3 regions of the Pedobacter lithocola genome follow, and region 1 is predicted to be linked to each of the others. Evidence: riboswitches for the same ligand, from Rfam matches in the RefSeq annotation. Region 1 holds a riboswitch; each other region holds the start of a gene.

The links. A riboswitch is a leader RNA that binds a small molecule or an ion and turns the genes downstream of it on or off. The one in region 1 is predicted to bind S-adenosylmethionine.
Region 2: it holds a riboswitch for S-adenosylmethionine, as region 1 does, so the genes downstream of both, ACFOWA_RS05335 (O-acetylhomoserine aminocarboxypropyltransferase/cysteine synthase family protein) here and ACFOWA_RS14480 (SusC/RagA family TonB-linked outer membrane protein) in region 1, are expected to answer to the same signal.
Region 3: it holds a riboswitch for S-adenosylmethionine, as region 1 does, so the genes downstream of both, metH (methionine synthase) here and ACFOWA_RS14480 (SusC/RagA family TonB-linked outer membrane protein) in region 1, are expected to answer to the same signal.

The regions. Positions count from the first base shown of each region.
Region 1 is NZ_JBHSBW010000013.1:125,926-136,061, reverse strand. Features, by position in the region: gene ACFOWA_RS14510 (hypothetical protein) at 1-651, shown strand, start outside; gene ACFOWA_RS14505 (immunity protein YezG family protein) at 663-1,103, shown strand; gene ACFOWA_RS14500 (T6SS immunity protein Tdi1 domain-containing protein) at 1,110-1,667, shown strand; gene ACFOWA_RS14495 (hypothetical protein) at 1,983-2,357, shown strand; gene ACFOWA_RS14490 (hypothetical protein) at 2,387-2,944, shown strand; gene ACFOWA_RS14485 (peroxiredoxin family protein) at 3,074-4,354, opposite strand; SAM riboswitch class I at 4,480-4,584, shown strand; gene ACFOWA_RS14480 (SusC/RagA family TonB-linked outer membrane protein) at 4,921-8,094, shown strand; gene ACFOWA_RS14475 (SusD/RagB family nutrient-binding outer membrane lipoprotein) at 8,101-9,534, shown strand; gene ACFOWA_RS14470 (7TM diverse intracellular signaling domain-containing protein) at 9,777-10,136, shown strand, end outside.
Region 2 is NZ_JBHSBW010000007.1:698,567-708,702, reverse strand. Features, by position in the region: gene ACFOWA_RS05370 (helix-hairpin-helix domain-containing protein) at 1-524, shown strand, start outside; gene ACFOWA_RS05365 (ComEC/Rec2 family competence protein) at 528-1,181, shown strand; gene ACFOWA_RS05360 (ComEC/Rec2 family competence protein) at 1,185-2,615, shown strand; gene ACFOWA_RS05355 (enoyl-CoA hydratase/isomerase family protein) at 2,617-3,393, shown strand; gene ACFOWA_RS05350 (DUF4412 domain-containing protein) at 3,416-4,072, shown strand; gene ACFOWA_RS05345 (S9 family peptidase) at 4,153-6,336, shown strand; gene ACFOWA_RS05340 (hypothetical protein) at 7,086-8,090, opposite strand; SAM riboswitch class I at 8,301-8,411, shown strand; gene ACFOWA_RS05335 (O-acetylhomoserine aminocarboxypropyltransferase/cysteine synthase family protein) at 8,679-9,977, shown strand; gene ACFOWA_RS05330 (homoserine O-acetyltransferase family protein) at 10,057-10,136, shown strand, end outside.
Region 3 is NZ_JBHSBW010000016.1:147,072-157,207, reverse strand. Features, by position in the region: gene metH (methionine synthase) at 1-2,268, opposite strand, end outside; SAM riboswitch class I at 2,410-2,511, opposite strand; gene ACFOWA_RS18715 (Bax inhibitor-1/YccA family protein) at 2,626-3,381, opposite strand; gene ACFOWA_RS18710 (DUF2442 domain-containing protein) at 3,404-3,619, opposite strand; gene ACFOWA_RS18705 (DUF4160 domain-containing protein) at 3,698-3,841, opposite strand; gene ACFOWA_RS18700 (hypothetical protein) at 3,855-4,421, opposite strand; gene murQ (N-acetylmuramic acid 6-phosphate etherase) at 4,511-5,320, opposite strand; gene ACFOWA_RS18690 (S41 family peptidase) at 5,509-7,110, shown strand; gene ACFOWA_RS18685 (Crp/Fnr family transcriptional regulator) at 7,169-7,708, shown strand; gene ACFOWA_RS18680 (NAD(P)H-dependent oxidoreductase) at 7,784-8,380, shown strand; gene ACFOWA_RS18675 (energy transducer TonB) at 8,580-8,972, opposite strand; gene ACFOWA_RS18670 (TonB-dependent receptor plug domain-containing protein) at 9,098-9,760, opposite strand; gene ACFOWA_RS18665 (TonB family protein) at 9,763-10,136, opposite strand, start outside.

The DNA.
Region 1 (10,136 bases):
ATCATCAATCATTTTTTTTGCGATCGAAAATTAACTTTTGTAGAATATTTTCTAGAACATGGCTACATATCTGAAATAGCAAGAAATGCTGAACAGTTTATTACTCTTATTGTATTAAGAATGATAATTACTAAGGATGGCTTAACTGAAGAGATTATTGACTTTTGCAAAAAGGTAGGACTCGAAAAATATGAGGAAATTGATCAGTTCACATTAGACTTTGGAGATGAACCACAAGAATTTAAGCATTTGGTGTATTTTAAAGACAATAGACCGTTTAAATATGTTAAAGAACTTGAAGGATATAATGGTGATTTTCCTTCATCAATTTACATATTGAATAGAAGTATATATCTGCAAAATGCATCTCAGTTAGAAATAGCCCCAACTGAACAACTGAGTAAAATAGAAGATTTATCTCCTTGGTTAAAAGAAAATGAAAACAAGAAGAATTTATTTGATACTTACTTAAGTAATAACAAATTAAAAGAGGCTTGGCTTACACTTAATAGTAAAGGTTGGTTGTTAAAAGATGTTGCAAATGGCTTACAACAGCTTAAACAGAAGACTAACGATGAACGTTTTTCTATCGTTGCCGATTATTGGTTAGATGGATGGAATAAATCTACTTTCTTAGATGGTGAATATTGATAAAAACAGCTATGGAAACAATTAATAATCTAGTAGAAGAAATTGCGCAAACCGTATTTGATAACGTACCCGTTGATAATTGGAATAAAGTTATCGTTCAAACATCCATCTTATCTACTTATGTGGAGCTAACGGCAACCTATTATATAAATGATGTTAAGGAAAAATCATTTGATCCCAATTATGAGAATGCGCCGGAAGAAAAAACAGTAGATTATCTTTTCATAAAACTAAGGGAAGCCATGTACAAATTAGCTCCGAATAAAGGAGCATGGTATAACGTTGAAATGGTTATTAATGAAGACGGAGATTTCGAAATCAACTATGACTACGACAACAAACCCAACTTTGAAATGGAACCAGATAAAGAAGAATATGTAATAGACAATCAGGAATTTCCCCGAGATGAAGCGTCTACCCCAAGTTGGTTAACCCCATTCATACAGGTATAAATATTTATGTTTACAAAATTTATAGAGACTTACGGAAATTTAGAAAATAAGCAAGAAATCCCTTCTAATGATTTGGCACAAGTTAAAAGTACGTTAACTCCAGAACTATATGAGTTGCTTGAGCAAGGGGAAGGAAGCTATATGAATGGTTTTTTATGGGTTGTTAATCCGGTTGAGTATGCTACTTTAGTAAATGAAATTTATTTGCCTTTAACATCGCCTTCAGTTTGTTTCGCCAGAGATGCTTTTGGTTCTTTGTACCTGTGGGAAGATGACAGTATAATTTATGTTGATATAAATTTTACTAAACAAGAGGTTGTAGGAACAAAAGCTAATGTTTTTTTTGATCTAAAAATGACCGATAGTGGCTTCTTAGATAAAAAAACACCTTATAAAAACTATTTAAAAGCTCGAGAAAAACTGGGCGAACTTTCAAAAGAGGAATGTTATGGATACACGCCCTTAATTGGTATGGGTGGAGCAGAAAAAACAGAGAATTTGAAAAAAGTTAAGATTAAAGAATATATTTCAATAGTGGCGCAAGCATTAGGACAAATCCAATAGCAAAAATTTAGCAGTTAAATAATTTTTCAGTCCGTACTTCATCATAGGTGGAATTAAGGTTAGTATATGAGCAAAATTGAATACCTAAAGAAATATAACTCAAAAGTTGAAATAATATAATGCCCTAATAATCAATCTTATTGAAACTTATATATGATGATATTCAAGATAATAATTATTCTAGGTATGTTTCTTTGGGTAATAATAGATTTTTACTTATTCTTCACTGATAACAAAAATTCCAGTGCTCAATTGATATATGGCAGGGTCATGTTTGTGAAAAAAAATACAGGGTATCATAATTGTGAACTCAGTATGAAAGTTAAATGTTCAGACAATAATATTATCCAAACAACTTCTTTTTTTAAACCAAATGTGAGGTGGTGGATGCAATTTATACCAAACGTAGGAGATAATGTTTACTTCTACACAGTTGAAAAACTTTCGACGAGTATCAATAACAATAATGATATGATTGCTTTTGGAATAGCCAGTCATAAGCCAAAAATCGGAAAACTTCGTTGGGACTTATTCGCCTACCGTTCTTCCACGAGAACAATCATAATTTTTGCCATTCTATTTGTATGTTTATTTATTGTATTGAAGTTCACAACATTTGCAATTTTTATTCCTAAAGAATTTTATTTATTTGTAATCGTAAGATTAACCATCGAGATTCTAAGCCTATAAAATCTATGGAAATAAAAAGAAACATATATATGAGCCCGTTATTAACTTATAGATTTCCAATACTTACAGCAGTAACCTGGATTTTTTTCTCAGTTTTAATGACCATCAAACTTGCTGATTTAAAAATCATTTCTTTCAAAAAAACTGGAGTTCAAATCAATAAAAAAGGCAGTGGTACCTATGGTAAATTTAGTTTTAAACTTACGGTATCTACAAATAAACACGAAGTTTTTACCCGCTCCTATAAAACGCTAGCGCTATCAAATTGCTTTATTGATTTAGAAAAACTTCAGAAGGCAAATGCGATTTGGATGGTAGTCTCCGAAAATAAATCTAAGTCAAATGAGTTTCAACTTTACAGCATTGCAGATCATAAGCCAGGGCGGTTACGAATATTTTTTGAGATGATATCCTATCTGATTAACAACTACCTTCTTATCATTTGCGTACCATTAATACTCACCCTTTTGATCTGTACTCAAGAATTTGGCAGAGATTACCAATACATCAATCAGCAACATCACACAATAATTTCTGTTTCTTATTTCTTTAATGCACTTTTTATTGCTCTCATCGCTATCTATTAATATTAATTATTTTTTCAAAGAACATCTACCATATTCCAAAAGCATTTTGTATTGCAATTCATCATTAATCCTATAAATTATATGGTTTTGCACACAAAGAGGTTTTATCTGACTTGCTTACTGCTTGAATTATTTAGAGTTATTTTGAATCAGTTTGTCAATTTCTTCATTAAATGATTCAACAAAGTCCGTGTAATATTTTCCGGTTGCTGGTCCGCTATAACCGGTATGGATTTGTGCTACCTCTCCTTTTTTATTAATAATTATCATGGTAGGGAAGGAGATAAAATTCTGGAGTCCTGGAAGCGATTCGGCAACCTGTGTTTTGTCTGGTGTACCAGCAATAACCTGGTCATACTTGATATTGAACTTTTCCCGAAATCTTGTAAGTGCCTTTCTAACATAGGCCGAATCAAGCTGCCTTTCATAATGTATGCCAATCACTTCAATGCCACGGTCGCGATTTTTTTCATACCAGGGTGCAATAAAAGAAGCCTCATCAACACAGTTTGGGCACCAGGTACCACTAATGGTTAATATCACCACTTTGTTTTTGTATTTCTCATCAGTTAACGAAATCTTTTTTCCATTAACATCTGGAAGTGAAAACGATAATGTCTGGTATCCATCTTTTAAAAAGGTAAGTTTTGTTGCATCAGGTAGTGCAGCATTTTTATTTTTATTGCCGTCAAAATTTGTATCTCCTCTGGCACTTATTATTGCTCCAGATAGGGATCCATCATCTGCAAATGAACCTTTATAATAGGAGGGATAAGAACCAATAAAGCTCGATAGGTAAAAATTTCGACCATCTACAGTACCTTCCAAATACCTGGAGTCGCCAGTTATACGTAAAAATGTTCCGGTTAATTTATTGCCTGTTTGCTTAAATAGTCCAACCGCTTTTTCATCCTTTCCATCTTTGGATTTAAAGGTGATGTCATATTTTCCAGAGAAATCTGCAGCAGGAGTTTTGCCACTTTCTTTAAACCTGTAATTATCTTTTCTATTTGCTGTTAGAGATATTGGTTTGCCAGTTTTATCTTGTTTTCTAAGGACTCCAACTAGTGAATCATTTTGAATTTTAAAAGCAAGTTCATTATCAAATTGGTCAAGCTTAATCAAAAGTGAATCATCTTTTTGAATCACCCAGCCACCATCAAAATGTTCTTCCGCATTAATAAATGATAGAAATGGTTTATCGTCTTTTTGTTTTACCTCAAAATTGAAGGGAACTTCCGTACCAGGTTTAATTAAAAATACGCTTCGCCAATTTCCAATAGCAGAAAATTTGCTTGTAGCATTTATTGTGGAGTTTGGACCATTAGATTTTGAGTTGGCTTCTTGCGCAATGGCTTGAAGTTTAAAAAGTGATGCAAAAATTAGTAAGGATATAGAAATAATTTTCATGGGTGTATTCTTGGGAATGTCAAAGGTAGTTATCATTTCATCCTTAAAAAAATAAATTCAATAAAATCTATAGAATTAATAGACTATTGAATTTAAATATTATCTTTGCGCCAGTTGTTTTGAAATACTTATCAAGAAAGGTGGAGGGAATGGCCCTGCGAAACCTTAGCAACCAGTCTGTAAAAGATATGGTGCTAATTCCATCCCAAATTATTTCGGGTAGTTAAGTCAGTTGAATGCGAAATTATTAAAATAATATATGAGAGCACTCCTGATTTACAGGTGTGCTTTTTTTGTTTAGTACAATCCAATTTTATAGAATATTTAACTTTTAAAAATAAATAATATGAAAAAATCTAACGAGCCAAATTCTATCTATTGCTGTAAATCAGACATCCATTAATAAATTCATTTAATATGGATAAATCCATCACAAGCATCAATTGATGCTATGAATTTTTAAAAACTAGTCTTCAATTTTAAATGTAAAATGCGCCAAAAAATGCGTTGTGGGATTGTTTTGCCCAAATTTTTACAAATTTTTTAACTAATTATTTTTTATTTCTATGTACAAAATTTTTAAGCGACTCATTATTTTAATTTTGCTTTTGCTCCCCGCAATTGTTGATGCTCAAAGCGTTTCCATTACGGGTACGGTGAAAAGTTCAACAGGAGAAACCCTACCGGGTGTTTCTGTATTATTAGAGGGTACAAAACAAGCTGTAACCACTAATAATGCAGGTAGTTTTAACATCACTGTTGCGGGTAAAGGCATTTTGATCTTCTCCTATATCGGATTCTCATCTAAAGAGGTTGAGGTATCGGAAAGCAATAAAATTGTAGAGGTTGTTTTAACCGAACAAAATAATGCCTTAAACGAAGTTGTGGTTACAGCGCTTGGCATTTCGCGACAAAAGAAATCTCTAGGTTACGCCGTTCAGGAATTAAAAGGAGAGAATTTAACTGAAGCCAGAGAAACCAATCTGGTAAATGCGCTTGCTGGTAAAGTTGCTGGTGTTCGAGTTACCAATAGTCAGGGTGATATGGGTTCATCAAGGGTGGTTATCCGTGGCGAAACCTCAATTTCTGGTAATAACCAACCGCTTTTTGTTGTCGATGGTATTCCGGTAGATAACTCCCAACTTAATTCTGCAGGTGCAAGAGATTATGCAAATACAATTTCTGATATCAATGCTAACGATATTGAATCGATAAGTGTTCTTAAAGGACCAAATGCTGCGGCTTTGTATGGTTCCAGGGCAGCCGCCGGGGTAATTATTATCAAAACCAAATCTGGTAAAAGCCAAAAAGGCCTCGGCGTATCTTTCAACTCCAATGCGGTAATAGAAGGATTATTAACGCTTCCGAAATATCAGGATGTTTTCGGTCAAGGCTCTGAAGGAAAGTTTAGTTATGTGGATGGAAAGGGCGCAGGTATAAACGATGGCGTAGATGAAAGCTGGGGTCCAAGGATGGATGGACGGCTGATTCCGCAGTTTTTTTCTAAAGGCGTTGCTGTACCTTTTGTAGCTAATCCAGATAATGTTCGCGATTTTTTCCAAACAGGTTACTCCCTTTCTAATGGCGTTGCGATAGAAAACGCAGGTGAAAAGTTTGATTACAGGCTATCTTATAATAACTTAAAACAGGTTGGTGTGGTACCAAATTCTGGGCAGGACAAAAATTCATTTGCCTTAAACACAACTTTAAGGGTTACTCCTAAATTAACGCTTACGGCAAATGCAAATTATAGCAAGCTTGGTTCGGATAATCTGCCCGGTACAGGCGGATCGAGGTCAACTAGTACGATGCTACAATTCACCTGGTTCGGTAGACAAGTTGACATCAATCAGCTCAAAAATTATCTTGATGAAAATGGCAACACTTTTAATTGGAACAATAGTTATTACAGTAATCCGTATTGGGTAGCTTATGAAAATACCGTTTCGCAAAATAGGAACAGGCTTATTGGAAGCATCGGCTTAAATTATAAAATTATTGATGGACTGAACTTCAATTTTCGTTCGGGAACAGATTATTATAACGACCGCCGTAAAATAAAAGTTGCATATGGAACTAACGGCACCCCATTCGGATCCTATACCGAAAGTGCATTTACCGTAAACGAAAATAATACCGATGCAACGCTAAGTTACACCAAACAATTAAACGGTGATTTTAGTCTGGAAGCGTTATTAGGAAGCAATATTCGTTCGAGGTATATAGAGCAAAATGACCAGAGTGCCCCAAGGTTGGCCGTGGCGAAGTTGTACACATTGAACAATTCAAGAGATCCACTTACATCATCCAATAGTTACAGTAAATTAAAATCTTACAGCGGATATGCGTCTGCTCAAATAGGATATAAAAACTATCTGTTTGTAAATGTTACGGCCCGTAACGACTGGTCTTCAACGTTGCCAGCACAGAATAGATCATATTTTTACCCTTCGTTTAACGGTAGTATTGTGCTTACTGAAGCTTTTGATATCAAAAGTGAAGTTTTAGATTATGCAAAAATCCGCGGTGGTTGGTCTAAAGTTGGTAAAGATGCCGACCCTTATCGGTTAATCAATACTTATTCCTTTAGCGCACCATTTGGCAGCAATCCTCAACTTACTGCATCTACAACAGATTTAAATGCTGATTTAAAGCCCGAAACAACAACTTCCTCCGAATTGGGAGCAGAAGGGGTTTTGTTCAATAAACGCCTTCGGTTTGATCTGAGTGTTTACAATACCAATAGTTACGATCAGATTTTAAGTGTTGATGTAAGCCAAAGCACGGGTTTCCGTTCTAAATTGCTTAATGCTGGTAAAATTAACAATAAAGGGATAGAAATTCAATTGGGTTTAACGCCAATTAAGAAGCAATTTACCTGGGATATTGATGTAAACTATGCGGCTAATAGAAGTAAAGTTATAGAGTTGGATAAAGCAGGTTTACTGCAAAACTATGTAGTGGCTACCAATTCTGCGCAGGTTATCGCAGCAGTTGGGCAACCTTACGGAACCCTTTTCGGAAATGCATTTTTAAGGGATAACAGTGGCAATATTGTGGTTAATGCCACTGGTGCTCCCCAAACTGACCCTACCAAACGGGTGTTGGGCAAATATACGCCTGATTGGATTGGAGGGATATCAAACACATTTAGCTACAAAGGGGTAAGCCTGGGTGTTTTAATTGATGCGAGCTTCGGTGGCTCCATTTACAATGGCACCTATTCAACAGGAACATATACAGGCGTTTTGGCGTCAACCTTACCAGGAAGAGCAGCAGAATTTGGTGGCATATCTTATTATTATCCAGGAAATTTAAAAGCCAATGGTGCGGTAAGGCTTCCTACTGGAACTGCCGCCCCGCAAGGTTTAACAGTTTATGATGATGGGATAATATTTGATGGTGTTACAGCAGATGGAAAACGAAATGATAAAATACTCTCAGCACAAACCTATTACAAATCTTTTCGCACCATTGATGAGGCTAATATTTTTGATGCCTCTTACGTAAAATTACGCGAGGTAAAGCTGAGCTATAATTTGCCTTCCACTTGGGTTCGTCAATTAAAACTTCAAGGCGTTTCTGTTGCATTGGTCGGAAGAAACCTAGCCATACTACACCGCAACGTAGAAGATATAGATCCTGAAGTGGCTTTTAATACAGGCAACGGACAAGGACTGGAAAGCCTTTCAAATCCTACAACCCGAACTTTTGGCATTAACCTGAACATTAAATTTTAATCACACATGAAAAATAATTTTATTTATATACTGATTTTATTTGCCGTTTTGTCTGGTTCTTGCAGTAAAGAGCTTGATGAGGTAAACATCAACCCGAACGCAACTGAAAATGCTCAGCCCGATTATTTGCTAACAGCTGCAATAAAGAATACGACAGATGCCTACTGGGGTACTACCAACAACATGAACTCCAGTTTGTTATTTGCCCAACAATGGGCTAAAATTCAATACACCGAAGAAGATAGATTTATTTACTCCAACAGTAGTTTTACCTCACTTTGGTCTACCTTGTATTCACAAAGTATTAACGGGTTTAATAAAATTATAGAGATTGGTAACAGCACTTCAAATTCTAATTACAGAGGAGTTGCGCTAACTTTGCGATCTTGGTCATTCCTGCTGCTTACAGACGCTTATGGAGATATTCCATATACCCAGGCCGGCAAACTAAATGAATTTATTACCCCGAAATACGATAAACAAAGAGATGTATATTTTGGTCTGCTGGACGATTTAAAGGCTGCGAAAATTGCGCTGGATCCTGCAGGGAAGAGTATTGCAGGCGATATCATCTACAATGGGAATATTAACAGATGGAAAAAATTTGCTAATGCCTTACGATTAAGGATTGCCTTAAGGATTGCTGATAAGGAGCCAGCAAAAGCTAAACAGGTTTTAGATGAAATCAAAGCTGATGGTGATGCCTATTTCAGCGATAATACAGATATAGCGCAACTGATATATCAGATATCACCTCAACAAAATCCGGTAAGCGCACAGTTTGATACCCGTGATGATTACCGGATTAGCAAAACGATTGTAGACAAATTGTTTACGCTCAATGATCCACGCTTGCCAATTTTTGCAAGTAAAACCCAAACCACCACACCAGAAGAATATGTAGGTGTACCTAACGGATTAACCAATTCGGAAGCCAGCAACCTGGGTTTTGCAAAAACATCCAAACCTGGCGTTTACTTTCTTGCTCCACAATCGCCGGCTGTGATTTACAGTTATGCCGAACTATTGTTTAATAGGGCAGAGGCGGCTGCCCGGGGATTGACTACTGAAGATGCCTCGCTTTTGTATAGGCAAGCGATAACGGCTTCTTTAAAACAATACGGCATTTCAGATGCGCTGGTAACTAATTATCTTTCCCAGTCAGCGGTTCAGTATGATGCAACAAATTATAAAAAATCAATTGGTGAGCAAAAATGGATTAGCCTTTTTGGTCAGGGTTTAGAAGCATGGACAGAACAACGAAGATTGGATTATCCTAAGTTAACGGTTTCTGTAAACACAGTATTAAATGGTCAGATTCCGGTCCGATTTATATATCCAGGCACTGAACAATCTTTAAATGCACAAAGTTATAGAGATGCGGTTTCTAATCAAGGCGCTGATTTACTTACAACAAAATTGTGGTTTGATGCTTTTTAGGTAGTTATTTGCTAAAAAAATGTTATAAATAAAACATTTTTACCAATCTACCTTTCAATTCTACGGCTATCCTAATAGTTACAATCCACTGAAGGGCAATAATTCAATACAGTAAAGTTTGGACTTGAAGTAATGTTTTAATACTTTTAGAGTTATCTTAACCAAATTTAATGTACCCTATTTCATCCTTTCACTCTTATCGTGTAAAATTTGCTGGAATTAAATGTACACTAATTTTGTTGATGATAGTTTGTTACGTGCAAATCTCCCATGCGCAGCAAGCTGTGCAAATTGAGAATGATTCCCCGCATCAAATGCTATCGTTCGGTCAGATAGATGTTTTGGAAGATCCTAAAGCTACCCTGAATTTTGGCCAAATAATAAGCGAAAAGTTTCAGCATAAATTCCGTTCAAATACCCTTAGAATTCCTAAAAATGATAATCCAGGTTCAGCCTATTGGTATCGATTTAAAATCAAGCATAATCAGGAGAGCTCAAAACAATGGATACTGGAGTTTTTTGATCAGTCAATAAGCGAGCTGACATTATTTGCACCTGATGGATCTGGCAAATACAAGGCAAATTTTTATGGAACCAATTAT
Region 2 (10,136 bases), on a different contig from region 1:
AAATTTTAGGCAGATTTAAAACCGAAAATAAGCAGCAAAATACAGATTTAGAAGTTCCGATTAATTTTTTAGATGATGTTAAGAGAGAAACTTACCGTGTTGAAGTAAGTTGGCAATTGAACAAGAAATGGAGTTTTCAAAACCGTGCAGAAGTTTCTCAATATAAAAAAGGTGATGCTAATCGAGAATTTGGCTATTTGATTTACCAGGATGTAGATTACTCACCAATGTTTTCAAAAATTACTGGAAATGTAAGAATTGCTTACTTCAATACGCCAAGTTACAACAGTAGAATTTATGCTTATGAAGATGATGTTTTATACAGTTTTGCCTTCGGCATGTATAGTGGCAAAGGTTTTAGAACATATTTGAATTTAAAATATAACCTGGCAAAGAAATTAAATGTATGGTTTAGATACGCCATGTTTGTGTACAAAGATGTAGAAACTGTTGGTTCATATCTTGATGAAATCCAAGGAAATAAGAAGTCTGAAATAAAAATTCAATTAAGGTATCAATTTTAAGAAATGTTTAAAGCTGAATACATTTTTGCTAGGATTCTTTTCCCATTCATAATTGGTATTGGGATATTTTATTTCTTTCCAACCGAAAAAATGATTTGGATTTTAGCTGGTGTTTGTGCAATAATTTTCATCACAATATTTTTCATCAATATTTTTTATAAAAAGCTAAATGCTTACAGGTTTAAAGGTTTCACGGGTGTTTTAATCTTCCTGTTCTTTTTCGCTTTTGCAGGGTTGCTTTGCTTACTGAATAATGAAAAACTAAAAGCTGATTATTTCGCCAAGGAAAATTTTACCTATTTAAAGATTTGGGTAAATAATGAGCCGGAGCAAACAAACGATATTTTAAGGTTTAAAGCGAGGGTTGTTTCGGGTTATGAAAATTCAAAGCAAATTAAACTTAGCGGACAGTTATTACTGGCTTTAAAAATAGATAGTCTAAATCCTGTTGCTTTAAAATATGGAGATGAACTTTTCGTATCTGCCAAATATTTAGAAGTAGAGCCGCCTTACAATCCTGCTGAATTTGACTTTAAAAGTTGGCTTGCCAGTCAAAATGTTTACCAACAAACTTTCATCAATCAAAGTCATTTACTAAAAACGAACCGAAACATTGGCAATCCGATTATCAGGTTTGCTTTAAATTTAAGGGAATAGCAAATTGCAAAGTATAGAAAACTAATAAAGAATGATGAAGCTTTTGCGGTTGCATCAACACTGATTTTAGGCTACAGGGCAGATTTAAGCAAGGAAACTTTAGCTGCATATTCTAAAACGGGAACCATCCATGCGCTATCTGTTTCTGGCAGCCACGTAGCGATAATTTTCTTCATTCTCGACTTTTGCTTAGCATTCCTGAATAAAAAGCGGTTGCTCAGAATATTCAAATTTGTATTGATTTGCAGTTTAATCTGGATTTACGCATTAATCACAGGTTTATCTCCATCTGTAGTTCGGGCAGCGATTATGATTACAATTTTCATCTTTGCCAAAACATTTGCTAAAAACAAAAATGGATACAACACTTTAGCTTTTGCTGCATTTTGCCAACTCGTTTACAATCCATTTTTAATCTGGGATGTAGGTTTTCAGTTATCCTATATTTCGGTTTTTGGCCTAATACACATTCAACCTAAAATTTATAAATGGGTTTATGCTAAAAACAAATGGTTAAATAAAGTCTGGGAATTAATTGCGCTTTCATTTTCTGCTCAAATTGTTACTTTTCCACTTTGCATTTATTATTTCCATCAGTTTCCCGTATATTTTTTGATAGGGAACTTGTTTATTTTTCTTCCGTTAATTGCCATTATGATTTTAGGAATCGCTGTCTTGATTCCATTTCTAGACAAACTATCACCCATTTTTGAATGGATAATTGTGGTTACAAATTCTGTTTTAAAGTGGATTGCCGATTTGCCATATTCCACCTTTTCATCTCTTTGGATAAACTTGTATGAGTTCGCTTTATTGAGTCTAGCTTTGGGATTGTTAATTTATTCGCTTACAAAATATAATGCAAAAATGCTTTTAGCATCATCCCTAATCTATTTATTGTATTCTTCATTAATTTTCTATAGCGATTGGACGGCCATTCATCAAAAGAAAATTATCTTTTTCTCATTAAGAAAAAATTACGCTGCGGCTTTTATTAATGGCAGAGCAACTACTTTAGTTACCGATTTATCTGTTGATGATAAAAATTACCAATACTTTATTAAACCTGCATTAGAGCAATCTCAAATTAGTAAAATCGATTTTATTGACTTATTAAAAGATACCATTTCACAGCATTTCATTAGAAGAGAGAATCAAATTATTTTTGACAAATACAACATCTTTATTGCAGGCGAATCTTTAAATTATAAAACCTTGCAAGTTGATGGAAATTTTACAAGTCTTTGGTTAACAGGCAACACTAAATTTAAATTGTCAAATTTTCCAAAGAGTCTCATGTATAAAAATGTGCTTATTGATGCAACGAATAAAGATTACAAAATCAAAATATTCAAAACTTTTGCAGAAAATAATAGAGCTGAGCAACATGTTTTAAAGAAAAATCCTGCATATTTGGTGCACCTAACCCAATAACATGGAACCTCTGGTTTTATATAACGTAGCCGATAGAATTGCTACCATTACCATTAATCGCCCTGAAAAGCGAAATGCATTAAATCCCACTGTAATAGCTGAACTAACAAGCACATTTATCCAAGCCGAAGAAGATAATTTAGTTAAAATAATAGTCTTAAAAGCTAATGGTGGTACCTTTAGTGCCGGTGCTGATTTAGCATATCTCCAGCAACTTCAGCACAACACTTTCGAAGAAAACGTAGCTGATTCTAACAATCTAAAAAGACTTTTCACTACCATTTATTATTCGCCAAAAATAGTAATAGCCCAGGTTGAGGGTCATGCAATTGCAGGTGGCTGTGGTTTAGCAACCATTTGCGATATTGTTTTTGCAACACCCGAAAGCAATTTTGGCTACACGGAAGTAAAAATTGGTTTTGTACCAGCCATTGTTTCATGCTTTTTAAGGCAAAAAGTTAACGAAACTGTTGCTAAAGAAATTTTATTGACTGGCAATACATTCCCTGCGGCGCAAGCATTAAAATATAATTTAATAAATTTTGTAACGAATTCATCAGAAATTAATCAAACTGTTAAAGAATTTGCATTAAGTTTGTGTACAGGAAGTTCTGGTAATTCACTGATGATTACAAAGCAGTTGATTAGTCAAACTACAAATCCTTTATTAGAAAAAATATTGGAAACGGCGGTTCAAATTAATGCCCGTGTTAGAGAAAGTGACGATTTTAAAAAAGGAATAGCATCATTCTTAAACAAAGAAAAAATTAATTGGTAAAAAACTAAATTGAAATAAAAACATGTTAAAATCAATCAAAACAAGCGTTGTCGCTTTAATTTTAGTAAGCACGGCAATTATTGCACATGCTCAAAAGAAAATGTCTGAAGGTACTATTGTGTATGGTATCAAATATAAAATTGAAGCTCCTGGTGCTCCAGAAGAACAAAAGGTAAAATTCAATGGAGATATTTCTAAATTAGAAATGGAATTTGGTCCTGCTGCAATTGGTGTTTTAATGGATAACAAATCTCAAACCGGGATGGTTTTGGTTGATATTCCTGTAGCTCAAAAACAATATGCAGCAAAAATGACTAAAGCAGATATGGAAGAATCTAACGCTGCAAAACCAAAATATTCTGATTTTAAAGCAACTGGAGAGAAAAAAACAGTATCAGGTTACAATGCAGAAAAATACACATTTAAAGATGATAAAGGTGGAACAGGAGAATTATGGGCTACTTTAGATGTTGAAGTTCCAGCAAATATTGCAACTGCTGATTTCAAAGATATTAAAGGAACAATTGTTTTAGTTGATACTCCACAAGCAACAATTACATTAAAATCTTTAACTGAAGGTAAAGTTGGTGAACTTTCTGTAACTAAAGCACCTGCTGGTTACGATGAAATTACATATGCTGAATTAAAAGCAATGCAACAACAAGGTGGTGGTGAATAATTAACCACTTTCAATTAATATAAGGCTTTTTAACTGCCGGCTTTTTATTTAAATTAGCCCAAAAGTTAAAAAGCTTTTTTATGCCTTATTTTTTTATGATAAAAAACTTACTATTTACATTATCACTCATTTGCATAGCCATATTTGCAATATCTGATGTACAAGCTCAAAGTATAAACTGGGCAAAAGATGGGAATTCTTATTACCAAATTGCTGGCGGCGAAATTATTTCTGTCACCCTTCCAAAAAGTGATAAAAAAACAGTTATTTCTAAAGCATTATTAACTCCTACCGGAAAAGATAATGCTATAGCAGTTAGAAGTTTTCAGCTTTCGGATGATGGAAAGAAAGCACTAATCTACACCAACAGTAAAAAAGTTTGGCGTTACGATACCCGTGGAGATTACTGGCTGGTCGATTTAATAGCCAATAAAATTACTCAAATTGGTAAAGATAAACCGGCATCATCTTTAATGTTTGCCAAAATATCTCCCGATGGCACTAAAGTAGCTTACGTTAGCAAACACAATTTATATGTAGAAAACGTTGATGGAACGGGCTCAAAAGCTTTAACAACGGATGGAACCGATAGAATGATTAACGGCACATTTGATTGGGTTTACGAAGAAGAATTCGATTGTCGTGATGGTTTCAGGTGGAGCCCGGATAGCAAAACCATTGCCTACTGGCAAATTGATGCTACCAAAATCAAAAATTTTTTAATGATAAATAACACCGATTCTATTTATCCTTATACCATTCCGGTAGAGTATCCTAAAGTTGGTGAAAATCCATCAGCTTGTAAAGTTGGTGTAGTTGATGTTGCATCGGCAAAAACAAACTGGTTAAATATTCCGGGTGATAACATCCAACATTATATTCCCCGCATGCAATGGGTACCAAACACCAATGAAATTATTTTACAACAACTTAGTCGCGAGCAAAATGAAAGTAAAGTTTTCCTTTGCGATGCTGCAACTGGTACTGCTAAATCAATTTATACCGAAAGTGCAAAAGCCTGGATTGATGCTCAAGATGAATGGAAATGGTTAGCCGATAATAAAGAATTTACCATTCTTTCTGATAAAGATGGCTGGAATCATTTGTACAGAATCAGTCGCGATGGTAAAAAAACTACCTTGGTTACCAAAGGAAATTACGATGTAATTGATGTAAAACTAATTGATGAGAAAAATAACTATGTTTATTTCATTGCATCACCAACCAACGCAACACAAAAATATTTATTTAAAACCAAATTAGATGGAAAAGGCAAACTAGAACAGGTTACGCCATCTATCCTACCAGGTACACACAATTACGACATTTCTCCAAACGCAACGTTTGCACGTCATACATTCAATAGCGCTGTAATCAGACCAATTACTGAGTGGATGAATTTCACCACCGGCAATCCTTTTACTATGGATGGCAGCTTAACCACACAATTATCTAAACAAGAAGCACCAAAAAATAAGGTAGAATTTTTTAAAGTAACTACCGACGATGGCGTTGAAATGGATGGCTGGATGAAAAAACCAGATAACTTTAATCCTGATAAAAAGTATCCCGTTGTATTTTATGTTTATGGCGAACCGGCTTCACCAGCCGCCTCAGATACTTACGGTGCTGGCCGTAACTTTTTATACGCTGGCGATATGGCTAAAGATGGTTACATCTATATTTCGATGGATAATCGAGGTGCTCCTGTTCCAAAAGGCGCAACCTGGCGTAAAAGTATTTACAAAAACATTGGTGTAATTAACATCCGCGATCAAGCCATGGCTGCTAAAAAATTGTTAGCTACAAATGCATTTATGGATAAAGATCGTGTAGCCGTTTGGGGTTGGAGCGGCGGCGGTTCATCAACCTTAAATTTGATGTTTCAATATCCAGAAATCTATAAAACAGGCATTGCCATTGCAGCAGTTGGTAACCAATTAACCTACGATAACATTTATCAAGAGCGTTACATGGGCACTCCATTTCCAAGCAAAGAGGCTTACGTAAAAGGTTCGCCAATTACTTATGCCAAAAACCTAAAAGGCAATTTACTGTATATTCATGGTACTGGTGATGACAATGTGCATTACCAAAACGCCGAAATGCTGATTAACGAGTTAATCAAAAACAAGAAGGTTTTTCAGCTAATGATTTATCCAAATCGTACACACGGTATATCCGAAGGCGAAGGAACAAGTGAGCATTTATCGCTTACATACACCAAATTTTTAAAAGATAATTGCCCACCTGGAGCAAAATAAAATAGACTTTGTAAAGCAATTTCAGCGGGGCTATCGGTTTCGATAGCCCCGCTTTACATTACAAGCCCAATGAAAAACTAAGGCTTTTCATTGCAATCGGGTTTATGTAACAAAGTTGAGGTGCTTTTGGGGAATAATAAAGTAATTTTGAAAACTCAGTTTCCGTGAATTCTGTGTTTCTGTGGCAATTTTATCACCATGATTTTTTGGAAATGAATGTTCAGTAATCCTTTTGATATTTCAGTCCCGCTTTGCATTACAAGCCCAATGAAAATTGAGGCTTTTCATTGCAATCGGGTTTATTTAACAAAGTTGAGGTGCTTTTGGGGAAGTTTATAAAACGTATTATGCCCATAATCATTCCCTAACATTTGGGGAATAATAAAGTAATTTTGAAAACTCAATTTCCGTGAATTCTGTGTTTCTGTGGCAATTTTAATAGCATAATTTTGGGAAACTTACGTTCAGTAATCCTTTTGATATTTCAGTCCCGCTTTACATTACAAGCCCAATGAAAAATTGGGGCTTTTCATTGCAATCGGGTTTAGCAACAACGGTTTGCGCATTTCGCAAACCCTTAAAATGGAACACTACATTTGCAAAATAGCCCCGGTTGAAGCGAACACGAAGCAACAGCCATTTCGGCTGTTAGCGCAGTAAAGCGTAAAACGGGAACAAATTTAGTTTCTTGCACAAGCCTTGCGCTGCTAATTACAAACCGCTTGATATATTTAAACCAGTTTCAAAATCTATTTTGGATTACAAACCGTTACCAACTTAGCAGAATAATTTGCATTTAGCGGCTCATTTGTTTGAGCCAAACGTTGTGAACCTGTATTTGCCGGACAAGCAATATCACCCGCTGCATCGTAAATTAACTTAGTGCCATCGGCTACCAACTCTTTTGGTACATAAACCTGAACTTTAGTAATTGCATAACCTGATGGGAAATAACGTACATAATAACCATCAGGATGTTTGGTCCATATTCCGCTTGGTACATCGGCTCTTGGAGTGGCCATTCCGGCAATAATGGCGTACTTTTCCATATCGGCATAAGTATAATTGCCTGAAGCTACAAGCTGGCGAATGTTATTCTCAGCCTCAAAAACCGCCTTTATACCCGATGGAAGCTGGTCTTTTGCTTTTTCCATAACATCAAATGGTAAAACACCCAACGCACCACCCTCCAATTGGGTTAACTGTTTTGGTGTTAAAAGCTTAACTGCTGTTAATTTAATGGTTCCATTAAAGTCAGAAAACTTTGTTCGGGCAATGATTGCCCATAATAATGCTTGTATATCGTGCTGTTCTACATCAGGGTGTTTTTCTGCACTTTTTAAAACGGAAACCACTACCTCTTCTTTAGCACCTAAAACCGGCGCAAACATATATCCATCTCCTTTTGAAGGAGCAAATGTTCCGGCTTTTAAACAATAACTTTTATTGGTCATTTCGTAAAAACCTTCGCATAATACAAAACCACCATCAGGGTTTTTTGGTAATAAATATAGCGGCTGAAATTTTGCATTTGCATTGAAATCAGGCATCTTTTCTCCTGTTCTATCAACATCTTCGAAGGAGGTGGTAATGGCTGCAGGTTGCTTAAGAAATTTATCAACACCCAAAGCCTTAGCACCTTGGGCGGTTCCAACTTTAAGCAATTTATCCTTTAACCCACTAAATTGAGCTTTGGATGCTGAACCTGATAATACAATTATTACTAAGAGTGAAATACATTTGATTTTTTTCATGACCGTTTATTAATTAAGATATACAAACATAAAATTTTGACGTTAAATTTATGTTAGCAATTAGCTTATGTTTTGTGATATAAAAATACTAACCTGATTTACAGATATTTAATAAATATTCAAAATTTTATTTTGTTGTTTCAATTTAAATTATCACATTTGAAATATTATTTGGTAGATAACTAAATAAAAGTCAATCTTAATCGGATTGATTTATAAAGAAGTGACGAGAGACTGGCTCTATGACCCACTGGCAACCCTCAGAAAGAGAAGGTGCCAATTCCTGACTAAATAACATGGTGTTATTTGGTACTATAAATTAAAACTGATGAAAAAATTAAATCTACAATCGCAAAGCGAAACAACAGGCACCTCAAATCGAAAAAGTACGCCTTCAATTTGTTATGGTATGCAGTCTAGTGTATGTATGTGCTGTTGCATATGCTAATTTAAAATCTTCCTTTTTTGTTTCTTTTCAAATTGGAAGGTCCTGATAAATCGGGATACGCCAGGTTCCATGATTATAAAATTTTATAATCTATCGAGATTAATTCAATTAATTAAATACTTATTAAATCATTAAAAAAAATGTCAACATCATATAAATTTGAAACATTACAACTTCACGCTGGTCAGGAAATAGATCCAATAACTGGTTCAAGAGCTGTTCCAATCTATCAAACCACATCTTACGTCTTTAAAAATGCCGAGCATGGCGCAAATCTTTTTGCATTAAAAGAATTCGGAAACATCTATACGCGTTTAATGAATCCAACGACTGATGTTTTTGAAAAACGAATTGCTGCATTAGAAGGCGGAGTAGCAGCTTTGGCCGTTGCATCTGGTCAGGCTGCACAATTTATTGCGCTACATAATATATTAGAAGCTGGAGATAGCATCATTTCCTCGACACATATTTATGGCGGTACATACAATCAATTTAAAGTTGCTTTTAAACGTTTGGGTATTCATGTTGATTTTGCAAATCCAGATGTTCCGGAAGAATTTGAGCAAAAAATCACAGAAAAAACAAAAGCTATTTATTTAGAAACGATTGGAAACCCAGCGTTCAGCGTTCCGGATTTTGAGAAAATTGCTGCTATTGCAAAAAAGCATGATATTCCATTTATTGTTGATAATACATTTGGTGCCGGTGGATATTTATTTAAACCTTTAGAACATGGCGCTAATATCGTTGTAGAATCTGCAACTAAATGGATTGGCGGACATGGAACTAGTATTGGTGGTGTAATTGTAGATGGTGGAAATTACAATTGGGGCAATGGAAAATTCCCTCAATTTACCGAACCATCAGAAGGTTACCACGGTTTGGTTTTTAATGACGTATTTGGTTTTAATGGACCGTTTGGTAATATTCAATTCATTATTCGGGCACGTGTAGAAGGTTTAAGAGATTTAGGTCCTGCCCTTTCGCCTTTTAATTCATTTCTTTTACTTCAAGGTTTAGAAACTTTATCACTTCGAGTTCAGCGGCATGTAGATAACGCTTTAGAATTAGCAACCTGGTTGGAGAATCATCCACTTGTTAAAGAAGTACATTACCCTGGTTTAGCAAGCAGTAAATATAACAACCTAGCTAAAAAGTATTTAAGCAACGGCTTTGGTGGGGTTTTATCATTCGAATTAAACGGAACTAAAGAAAATGCAACACAAGTAATAGATAGTTTAAAACTGGTTTCTCATCTAGCAAATGTTGGAGATGCAAAAACATTAATCATACAACCATCTGCAACAACGCACCAACAACTTAGTGATGTAGAGCAATTAGCAGCTGGAGTAAAACCAAATGCATTAAGGGTTTCTGTTGGTATTGAGCATATTGATGATATAAAAGCAGATTTTGAGCAAGCTTTTGCCTCCATCTAAACTTGAAGAACTCAGAAATTTAGAAGCTTATTCACCAAAAAACCTGAAAAGAAATTAAGAACATATAGCAAGTTAGACAATGCAGAAGAGCAAAATCAATAGCAATTCATCCCAATTAAACAATTTAGAACATTTATATTATTATCCTAAGCAATTTAA
Region 3 (10,136 bases), on a different contig from region 1:
TACATCGCCTTTAACAGTTGCCATTAAAACCCGCCCTGCCGATGAACTTTGATTTTGGTCTGGATTATCTAATTTCTCCTGTTCGATGAAAGGCAACAAGTAGGCAACGGCCTTCTTCATAACCCTTGCCGATTTTACAACCTGTGGAAGAAACATCTTTCCGGCGCCAAATAAATCGCCTACAATGTTCATCCCATCCATCAACGGACCTTCGATAACCTGAATCGGACGAGCATATTTCTGTCGGGCTTCTTCAACATCATCATCCAAATACTCTACAATTCCTTTTACTAATGAGTGAGATAATCTTTCCTCTACAGAACCTTTTCTCCATTCCTCATCTCTAACAATTTCTTTACCCTTACTTTTTATCGTATCGGCATATTCTACCAAACGTTCGGTTGCATCATCTCTTCGGTTAAGCAAAACATCTTCTACCCTTTCTAAAAGTTCGGGTGGGATTTCCTGATAAACTTCCAACATACCAGCGTTTACAATGCCCATATCTAAACCAGCCTGAATCGCATGGTATAAAAATGCTGAGTGCATGGCTTCACGAACGGTATTATTTCCTCTAAAAGAGAATGATATGTTTGAAACACCGCCACTCACTTTCGCATAAGGAAGGTTTTCTTTTATCCACCTTGTGGCATTTATAAAATCTACAGCGTAATTATTATGCTCTTCTAAACCAGTTGCAACGGTTAATATGTTTGGGTCGAAAATTATATCCTCTGCCGGGAAGCCAATTTCGTTTACTAAAATATCGTAGCTTCTTTTACAAATTTCTTTTCTGCGTTCGTAATTATCGGCTTGCCCCTGCTCATCAAAAGCCATTACTACAACCGCAGCACCATATTGCATAATTTTACGAGCGCTCTCTCTAAATTTATCTTCACCTTCTTTGAGTGATATGGAGTTTACAATTCCTTTCCCCTGCAAGCATTTCAAACCATTTTCTATCACCGACCATTTAGATGAATCGACCATGATTGGCAGTTTTGCAATATCAGGTTCGGAAGCAATAAGGTTCAGAAATTTTGTCATTGCAGCTTCAGAATCCAACATTCCTTCATCCATGTTTACATCGATAACCTGTGCGCCACCTTCAACTTGTTGTAGCGCAACCGCAAGTGCCGCTTCATAATCTCCACCCAAAATAAGTTTAGAAAATTTTGGAGAACCAGTAATATTGGTTCGCTCACCGATGTTTACAAAAATACTTTCGGGGGTAATGGTAACAGGTTCTAACCCGCTCAAGCGCATAAATGGCTCAATTTTTGGGATTTTTCTTGGCGATGTTTTTCTAGCATTTTTGGCGATACAGCTGATGTGTTCTGGCGTGGTACCACAGCAACCACCTACAATATTCACAAAACCTGATTCAAGAAAATCATCTACCAGGTGTGCTGTTTCATGCGGTTGTTCATCATAAGCACCAAACTCGTTTGGCAAACCCGCATTTGGGTATGCCGATACATAACAGCCAGCTTTTGCAGCCAATTCTTCGATATGCGGACGCATTTCTTTAGCACCCAAAGCACAGTTAAAACCAATGCTTAATGGCTTTGCATGCATAACAGAATTTAAGAAAGCTTCAGCAGTTTGACCGGATAGTGTTCTTCCAGAAGCATCGGTTATGGTGCCAGAAATCATAATTTCTAACTTCCGACCAATCACTTCTTCGTATTTTTTTATGGCAACAATGGCAACTTTAGCGTTTAGCGTATCAAAAATTGTTTCAATTAAAAGTACATCCGAGCCACCATCTACCAAGCCACGAACCTGTTCGTAATAAGCAGCTTCCAATTCATCAAAATAAACCGCTCGGTAACCAGGGTCATTTACCTTTGGCGACATAGATAGCGTACGATTTGTAGGACCAATTGCGCCTGCCACAAAGCATTTCCTATCAGGATTTGCTGCCATAAATTCGGTTACAGCTTCTTTGGCTACACGGGCACCTTCAAAACTCATCTCATAAGAAAGATCTTCCATCTGATAATCAGCCATAGAAATTCTTTGCGTACTGAAGGTATTGGTTTCGATAATATCGGCACCTGCCTGCAAATACTCCAAGTGTATTGCTTTTATAATATCAGGGCGTGTAATATTTAGCAAATCGTTATTGCCTTTCACATCGCAGGGATGATTTTTAAATCTTTCGCCTCTAAAATCTTCTTCGGTTAAAGTATAACGCTGAATCATGGTACCCATCGCACCATCTATCACTAAAACACGTTTTTCTAATTCTTCTCTAATGCTCATTCTGTTTTTAGATGTGAGATTGGAGATGTGAGATATGAGATATGAGAATTTATAAAACATTTATTATGTCTTTAATCTCAAATCTGATTTCTCAAATCTCTAAAATGGCTTATTTAAAAGTTGGAAATGATTGTAATCCTAAACTTATCTTTTCCCGATTAATCGGGATAGAATTTAGCACCTTGTTGGCACAGGTTGCTAAGACATCGTTGGGTCTAATCCCTCCGTCTTTCTTTATAAGCGATACAAAAATGCAACAAAGCATTATCAATTCCAAAATTTATCGCTTTGGTACCAAATAAAATTACAAAGGCCACGCAAAACTGCATGGCCTTAAGAATATTGTTCTGTTAATGATTACTTTCTGCTTCCAAAAATACGCAGTAAGAATAAGAAAATGTTTAAGAAATCTAAGTATAAAGATAACGCCGCAACAATAGCCATTTTTTTAGATTCGACTGCTAAAACTTGCTCGCCACTTGCTTCAATACCTTCACCAATACGTTTAATTTTCTGTACATCATAAGCGGTTAATGCAGTGAAAATTGCAATACCGATATATGCCATAAATAAACTAAAACCTTCACTTTGAATGAACATGTTTATTACAGTTGCGATAACTAAACCGATAACGCCAACCATTAAAATTGGTCCGAATTTACTTAAATCGATATTTGTTGTGTAACCCATAAAGGCCATTATACCAAATATGCCTGCCGCACCAGCAAAACAACTTACAACTGAGCCAGATGTATAGGCTAAAAGTATAAAGCTTAGGCTAATTCCTGTTAATACAGAATAAAGCACAAATACACCAATTAAAGCTGGTAATGATAATCTGCTTAAGCCAAAACCCATTAACAAAACTAAACCAAGTGGTGCAAACATGGCTATGTAGCCAAAAATTGACATACCAACCTTTCCGGTATTTGGGTTAATCGTCATTAAGTATTGCATTAATTGCTCATTTGTTCCGAATAAATATGCTGCAATAGTTGATAAGCTTAATGCTACAAACATCCATAAGAAAACGTTTGCAAAGAATTTTTTTGATATAGAGCCTTCTTGTACAAAAACGCTGTTATCCTGATATTGATAATTTTGTTGTTCCATTTTATTTTTGTGTTTTTTTATATTATTTGATAAATGATGAAAAGCCTTCAAAACTTAAATCTTCATCTAGTTTTTCCCAGTGTATGCCAAAAGGAGATAATTGATAATCTTGTCTTTCCTCATCACTTGCATTTAAAAGTTTTGGAAACCAACTTAATGGATGACTTTTGTTTTCTCCTGTTAAAGTTTTAATGTAGATATGATTATTATGAAACCAAACTTTAATCATATTTTCCATGATACTCAAACCATTTTGCAATAATAATTTCTTTATTTTCTTCTATCAAAGATTGTGCAAGGTTTATATCTTTATTTTTCAGCCCTTATTACTGACAAGTTTAACATTTTCTACTTCAAATTTAGCTTCTCCATCTGAATTTCTGACATGCACGTGAATCGGCAAATGTTCATTGGAATAGAAGAAAAAACGTAGTCCAAAAATTATGAATAACGTAGGCATCAGATAAATATAATTAATTCAATCTTTTAGTTAACTGCTCTTCCACCTTTTTAAAGAACTGTAAAGGTTTTAACGTTCGCCATGGCATATTATCGAAAGAACCTCCAAAATTAATGTAATAATCAATGCTATTGTCTTTAAACTCCCGAATTACATGTTCTTGAAAATTAACGCCAACTATCCAACCATCTTCAACTTCTTGAAACCATTCTTCGTAGTAACTATCATCAGATGCATGGAAATTTAATACATTTTCACCTATCAAGATAAACTTATTTAAACCTTCATCCATCATTAGCTCCAAAATATCACGCTTCATAAGCATAATATCATTGTTTATGGCATCGTTCCATTCGCCAATAAATTCTATAATTGCATAACTTCTGTCGTAATCGGCATATAGCACTTTCATATAAAGCGTGTTCGAGCCAAATTCATCCCATTGAGGATGTAACAAAAAATTATAAATCTGCTTATCAAAATATATTTCTGAATACTCGGTGTTGTAAAAAGGAGAACGCTCATCTTCTGCCGAAATATAATCATCTCTCCACTGGTAATAAGGCTCTATTTCGTGCATGTAACTTTAATTTTGAATGAATGATTTATTGAATGTTGAATGTTTTCGAGCGATTGCATCATTCAAAATCCCCTTAATCAATCATTTTTCTAATGAATTTGTTTTGCCTCTACGGCTCTACGTACACTTCCGTGAGTTGTCAAAAGTTCTGCAGCTTCCTCGTAACCAATATTCAATTCATCGGCAACCATTTGTATGCCTCTATCAACCAGTTTATTATTGGTTAGCTGCATGTCAACCATTTTATTACCAACAACTCGCCCAAGCTGAACCATTACGGTTGTACTGAGCATATTTAAAACAAGTTTTTGCGCAGTTCCAGATTTCATTCGGGTAGAACCAGTAATAAATTCTGGCCCTACAACAACCTCCACCGGGAAATCAGATTCGGCAGCAATTGGTCCGCCAGTATTACAAACAATACAACCTGTTAACACTCCGATTTTCCGGGCAGTATTTAAACCACCAATTACATATGGCGTAGTGCCAGAGGCCGCCAAACCAACCAAACAATCGTTTTCGTTGATGTTAAATTCCTGCAAATCTTTCCAGGCTTGCTCCGCATCATCCTCAGCAAATTCTACGGCTTTTCTTATTGCAGTATCGCCACCGGCAATTATACCAACAACCCAATCGAATGGTACGCCGTAAGTTGGAGGGCATTCTGATGCATCTACTACACCTAATCTGCCGCTTGTACCTGCGCCAATATAAAAAAGGCGACCGCCCTTTTTCATTCTTTCGGCAACTGCCGAGGTTAATTTTTCTATTTGAGGCAAAGATTTTTCTACTGCAAATGCAACAGTTTTATCTTCGTTATTAATGCCCTGCAAAACTTCCAATACCGACATTTTTTCGATGTGGTTGTAATTGGATTCGTGCTCGGTAACTCTATCCATAAATTTAATTTTGATAAAATTCGGTAAATTCTTTTTAAAAACTGCGCAAAAAAATCAAAAAATAAGTGTGCATTATATCTATTTAAGTTTTTACCAGTTAATTATTGTTAAATATTAGAAACAAAAGACTTTAAAACACAGTTAAAATTTAATCAACCCGCTTATTTTCATAAATTTGCATAACGCCAATGAAAAAGAATACCCGAAACAATATCCTTATCGCTTTAAGCTATTCAGTAATTTTAATAGTTGGTATGTATTTGGGTATAAAATTTATTAAAGATCAGGGTTATGGCGTTCAAAAACCAGCAAGACTTGCAGAAAATTCTGATAAGCTTGATGAAATCCTTCACATCATAAACGGTAATTACGTAGATGATATCAATACAGATTCTTTACAAAACTTACCGATTGATAGCGTTCTGCACCAGCTAGATCCACATAGTGTTTATCTTCCCCCATCAAATGCGCAAGATATGCAAAACGATTTGGAAGGAAATTTTGAAGGCGTTGGGATAGAATATTACATGCTGAATGATACCATGATGGTTACTGGTGTAATAAAAGATGGGCCTGCATACCAAGCGGGAATTAAATTAGGAGATAAAATTTTAAGTATTGATAGCACCATTGTTAGCGGAAAAAACTTGCCTAAAGATAAATTAAGCGGGCGATTTCGAGGCAAAGCCGGTAGTGGTGTAAATGTACTTTTGATGCATAGTGGTAGTCCGCTGCCAAACCGCGTTATGGTAACCAGAGGTAAGGTAAACATTAGCAGCATTGATGCCGCTTACATGATTAATACCGAAACCGGTTATGTGCGCATCAGTAAATTTGGCGCTAATACAGATAGTGATTTTGCAGCTGCTGCTTCAAACCTAAAAGCGAAGGGGATGAAGAAACTAATTTTAGATTTACGCGATAATGGTGGCGGTTATTTTAGTGCTGCTACCGGTTTAGCCGATCAGTTTTTGCCAGAAAATAAATTGATTGTTTACACACAAGGTAAACACGAACCGCGTACAGATTATTTTTCTACCGGAACAGGAACCTTTCAACAAGGCAAACTTGCTGTTTTAATAAATGAAAATACAGCCTCAGCGAGTGAAATTGTTGCGGGTGCTATTCAAGATTTAGGTAGAGGCATAATTGTTGGTCGACGTTCTTTTGGCAAAGGATTGGTTCAAGAACAGTTTTCTTTTAATGATGGTTCTGCTTTAAATTTAACCATTGCCAGATATTACACACCATCGGGCAGGAGCATTCAAAAATCGTATAAAAAAGGTTACGATGCGTACAAGCATGAGCTTGATGAACGTATGAATGATGGTGAATTAACAGGAGATTTAACATCTTTTAAAGATTCTATTGAAAAGAATGACGGTGTAAATTTATCTCAAATAAAGAAACCAAAAACTAGCGGCGGTATCCTTCCAGATATTTTTGTTAAGCTTGATACAACTGGCTATAATAAATTTTACGGCAGTTTGGTTAGCAAAAAAGTACTGTCAGATTATGTTTTTAATATCTTAACAAATAAATACAGTTCTACATATATAGAGCAGAATATTAATGTATTTAATCTAAATGATTTAGATTTTAAAGATTTCATTGGTTTTTTACAACGACGAAATGTGCAGATAGATAGATTTCAATTGTACAACTCGAAAACTGTAATTCTTAATGACTTAAAAGCACTATTATGTCGTTATTATCTTGGTGATGTTGGCTACTATAAAGCTGCAAATCAAAACGATAATGCGATAAAGCAAGCTTTAAACAATCTGTAAAAAGCTAAAGATTTGCGAAATTTATTTAATTTAACCATATAAATTGTAGCAAATTAAAATGGATAAATTACCAACTTTCTCTGCCTTAACGCATGAATTTAAGCACCTATTTAAACGCCAGGAGGTTGCAGCAAAAACCATCTTATTGCGTGAAGGCGAAACTGCCAAACAAGCATTTTATATTAAAAAAGGTTGTTTAAGAATTTGCTTCAATAATAATGGGAAGGATATTACTTTTCAATTTTTCTTCGAACAGGAATTTGTTTCTTCTATCGAGAGTTTCAAAACCAATCAACCCAGTTTATTTACCATCGAAAGTATTGAACCAAGCGTAATTTATTCCATTTCCAAACGTAATTTTAATACCATTATGGAATCTTCTAAAACCATCAAACAACAGGTTGAGGAATATACTTTTCATCGGTTGGTTTACTATCAAAAACTATTTCTATCTCGTATAAAAGATAATCCCGAGTTAAGATATCGGGAATTACTAAAACAAAACCCTAAAATCATACAACGAATTCCTCAACATTACATCGCCTCATTTTTAGGCATAACTTCTGTTTCATTAAGTCGGATTAGAAATCGCCGTTAAGCTTTCTTAACAATTGTTATCGTACAAGAACTTACAACTATCCAATTTTGTGGTGTAAAATTTAAACATCATAATATGAAAATAGTAATCGTTTTTAATCACCCCTACGAAGGAAGTTTTTGCAATGCCATATTAAATGCTGTAACCAACGGACTTACAAAAGGACATCATGAAGTTGACCTTATTCATTTAGATAAAGATGGTTTTAATCCGGTAATGACTGCTGCAGATTTAAAAGGCTTTAGGGATAAAAAACCTAACGACCCAAAAGTAATTGAATATGCAAACAAAATTGAAGAGGCTGACCATTTAATATTTATATTCCCAATTTGGTGGGAACTAATGCCCGCATTAACGAAAGGATTTATTGATAAAGTTATATTTCCAGGTGTAGCTTATGATTACACAAATGCAAGCAATACAAGAATGAAACCATTGTGGGAGAAACTTAAAGGCATTACTATAATTACTACAATGAATACCCCGAAATGGTTATACCTTATACTTTTCGGCAATGCAATTAAAAAAGCTATAATATTAGGTACTTTCTGGAAGATTGGATTTAAAAACCGAAAATGGATAAGCTTTAATCAAGTTAAAATGGTTTCGGCTGAACAAAGGGAGCGATGGCTAACGGAATTGGATAATAAATTTACGAACCTTATATCTTAGTATCAAAGCAAATAATAATTTGTACTTAACCCTAAAATAGTATGTTAGCATAGTAAAAAAATTAAGATATAAAAATTTTATTCTGTAAAATTTGTATATACATTAAAGATTTTATAAATTTAGTGTTCCGAGACAGGAGAGAAAACATAAAACCCCGGCAATTTGTCGGGGCTTTGTGTTTTCTATAAATAGATTACAGTTAGCTTTGTTTAAAATTAACGTTCATATTATATTTAACGCGAACAGGCTTCCCTTTAACAATCCCTGCATCCCATTTCGGCGATTGTTGAAGTACTCTTAATGCTTCTGCATCGGTTTCCTTAGTTAATCCTCTTATTATAGTAATATCAGTTAATTTTCCAGAGTTCTCTACAACAAACGATACCCAAACCTTTCCTTGTACATTATCCTTTTTAGCCTTTGCCGGAAATTTAATATTCTTTCCTAAATAATCATAAAAAGCTTTCATCCCGCCAGGAAATTCAGGCACTTTATCAACAGAAACAAAATCATACACTTTCTGTGCTTTACTTTCTAGGTTGCATATCATCATAAAGATAAGCAGAGCCGGTAGAATCAATAATTTTTTCATTTTTTTTTAAATTTAGTTATATATTATTTTTGGCAATTTTTATTTTTTTAGCAAATGAATCCCCAAACCCAGCATTTTAGCTGAGGTAATTTGTTCAATTCAATAAATTTATTGGTCTTGTGAGATTAGTTTTTCTCTACCGGTTTTTCTATAGCTTTAAGAATTGGTTTGGGTTTTGTGGTAATTAGAATTACACCGTTACTCGCTAGCGGACCATAAAGTTCAATTGAAGCTTTATCTTTTAATACGGTTATGGCTTTGATGTTTTTGGTATCAAGAGCATCCATTTCCCACTTATCTATTCTATTCCCATCTAAAATATACATAACCTCATTATAATTTACTGGGCGATTAATGCCTCGAAAAGCGATACCAAAATCTTTATTTGATTTTATAATAGCAGTTGTATCAGTTTTTGAAGTGAAGAATAAATTACTCAATTTGCTTACATTATTTAAATGAGCAATTTTACTCTCCAGTACCTTATTCGCTGCTGTTCCCTTGCCAGAAATTGTTGTTATAACTACTGCACCAAAGGTGGCTTCTGGTCCAAACAATGTTACTGCGTTTTCATCTTTTAGTATAACAACTTCAGAAATGGTTTCTGGATTTAAACTTGCTATTGAGAATTCTGTTTTTGGATCTTGTATTATTCCATTAACAGCATAAACAGGTTTTTTAGCAGCATTAATACTCACTGCCTTTTTTGTTGTTGAAGGTGTTTGCTGAGCAAAGTTATTGCTAACTATTCCTACTATTATGATGATTGTAAAAAATATATTTTTCATACCTAGAACTTTGATTTTAATTCATTTTGTGAAGACCTATCCACAGATAATTCATGAGCATTTAAATTTCTAAAAATTTGCCCTGAAGCAGATTTAGTCGTAACAATTAACACACCGTTTTTGCCTTGATTTCCATAAGAAGCCATTGCAAGGCGATCTTTCAATACAGAAATAGACGCTATAGTTTCTGACCTTATATTTTCTAATGCATCATTAGCTTGAATAACGCCATCCAATACAATTAGTGGTTTTTTTGAGTTGTCGAAATTATTCACACCACCAAAAGTTAATTTGGTAACCTTTCCCTGACTGCTAACAGCGTTATCAATAGCTTTGGTAGGTTCGGTTAATTCATTTAATTTAAAGTTGATGTTTA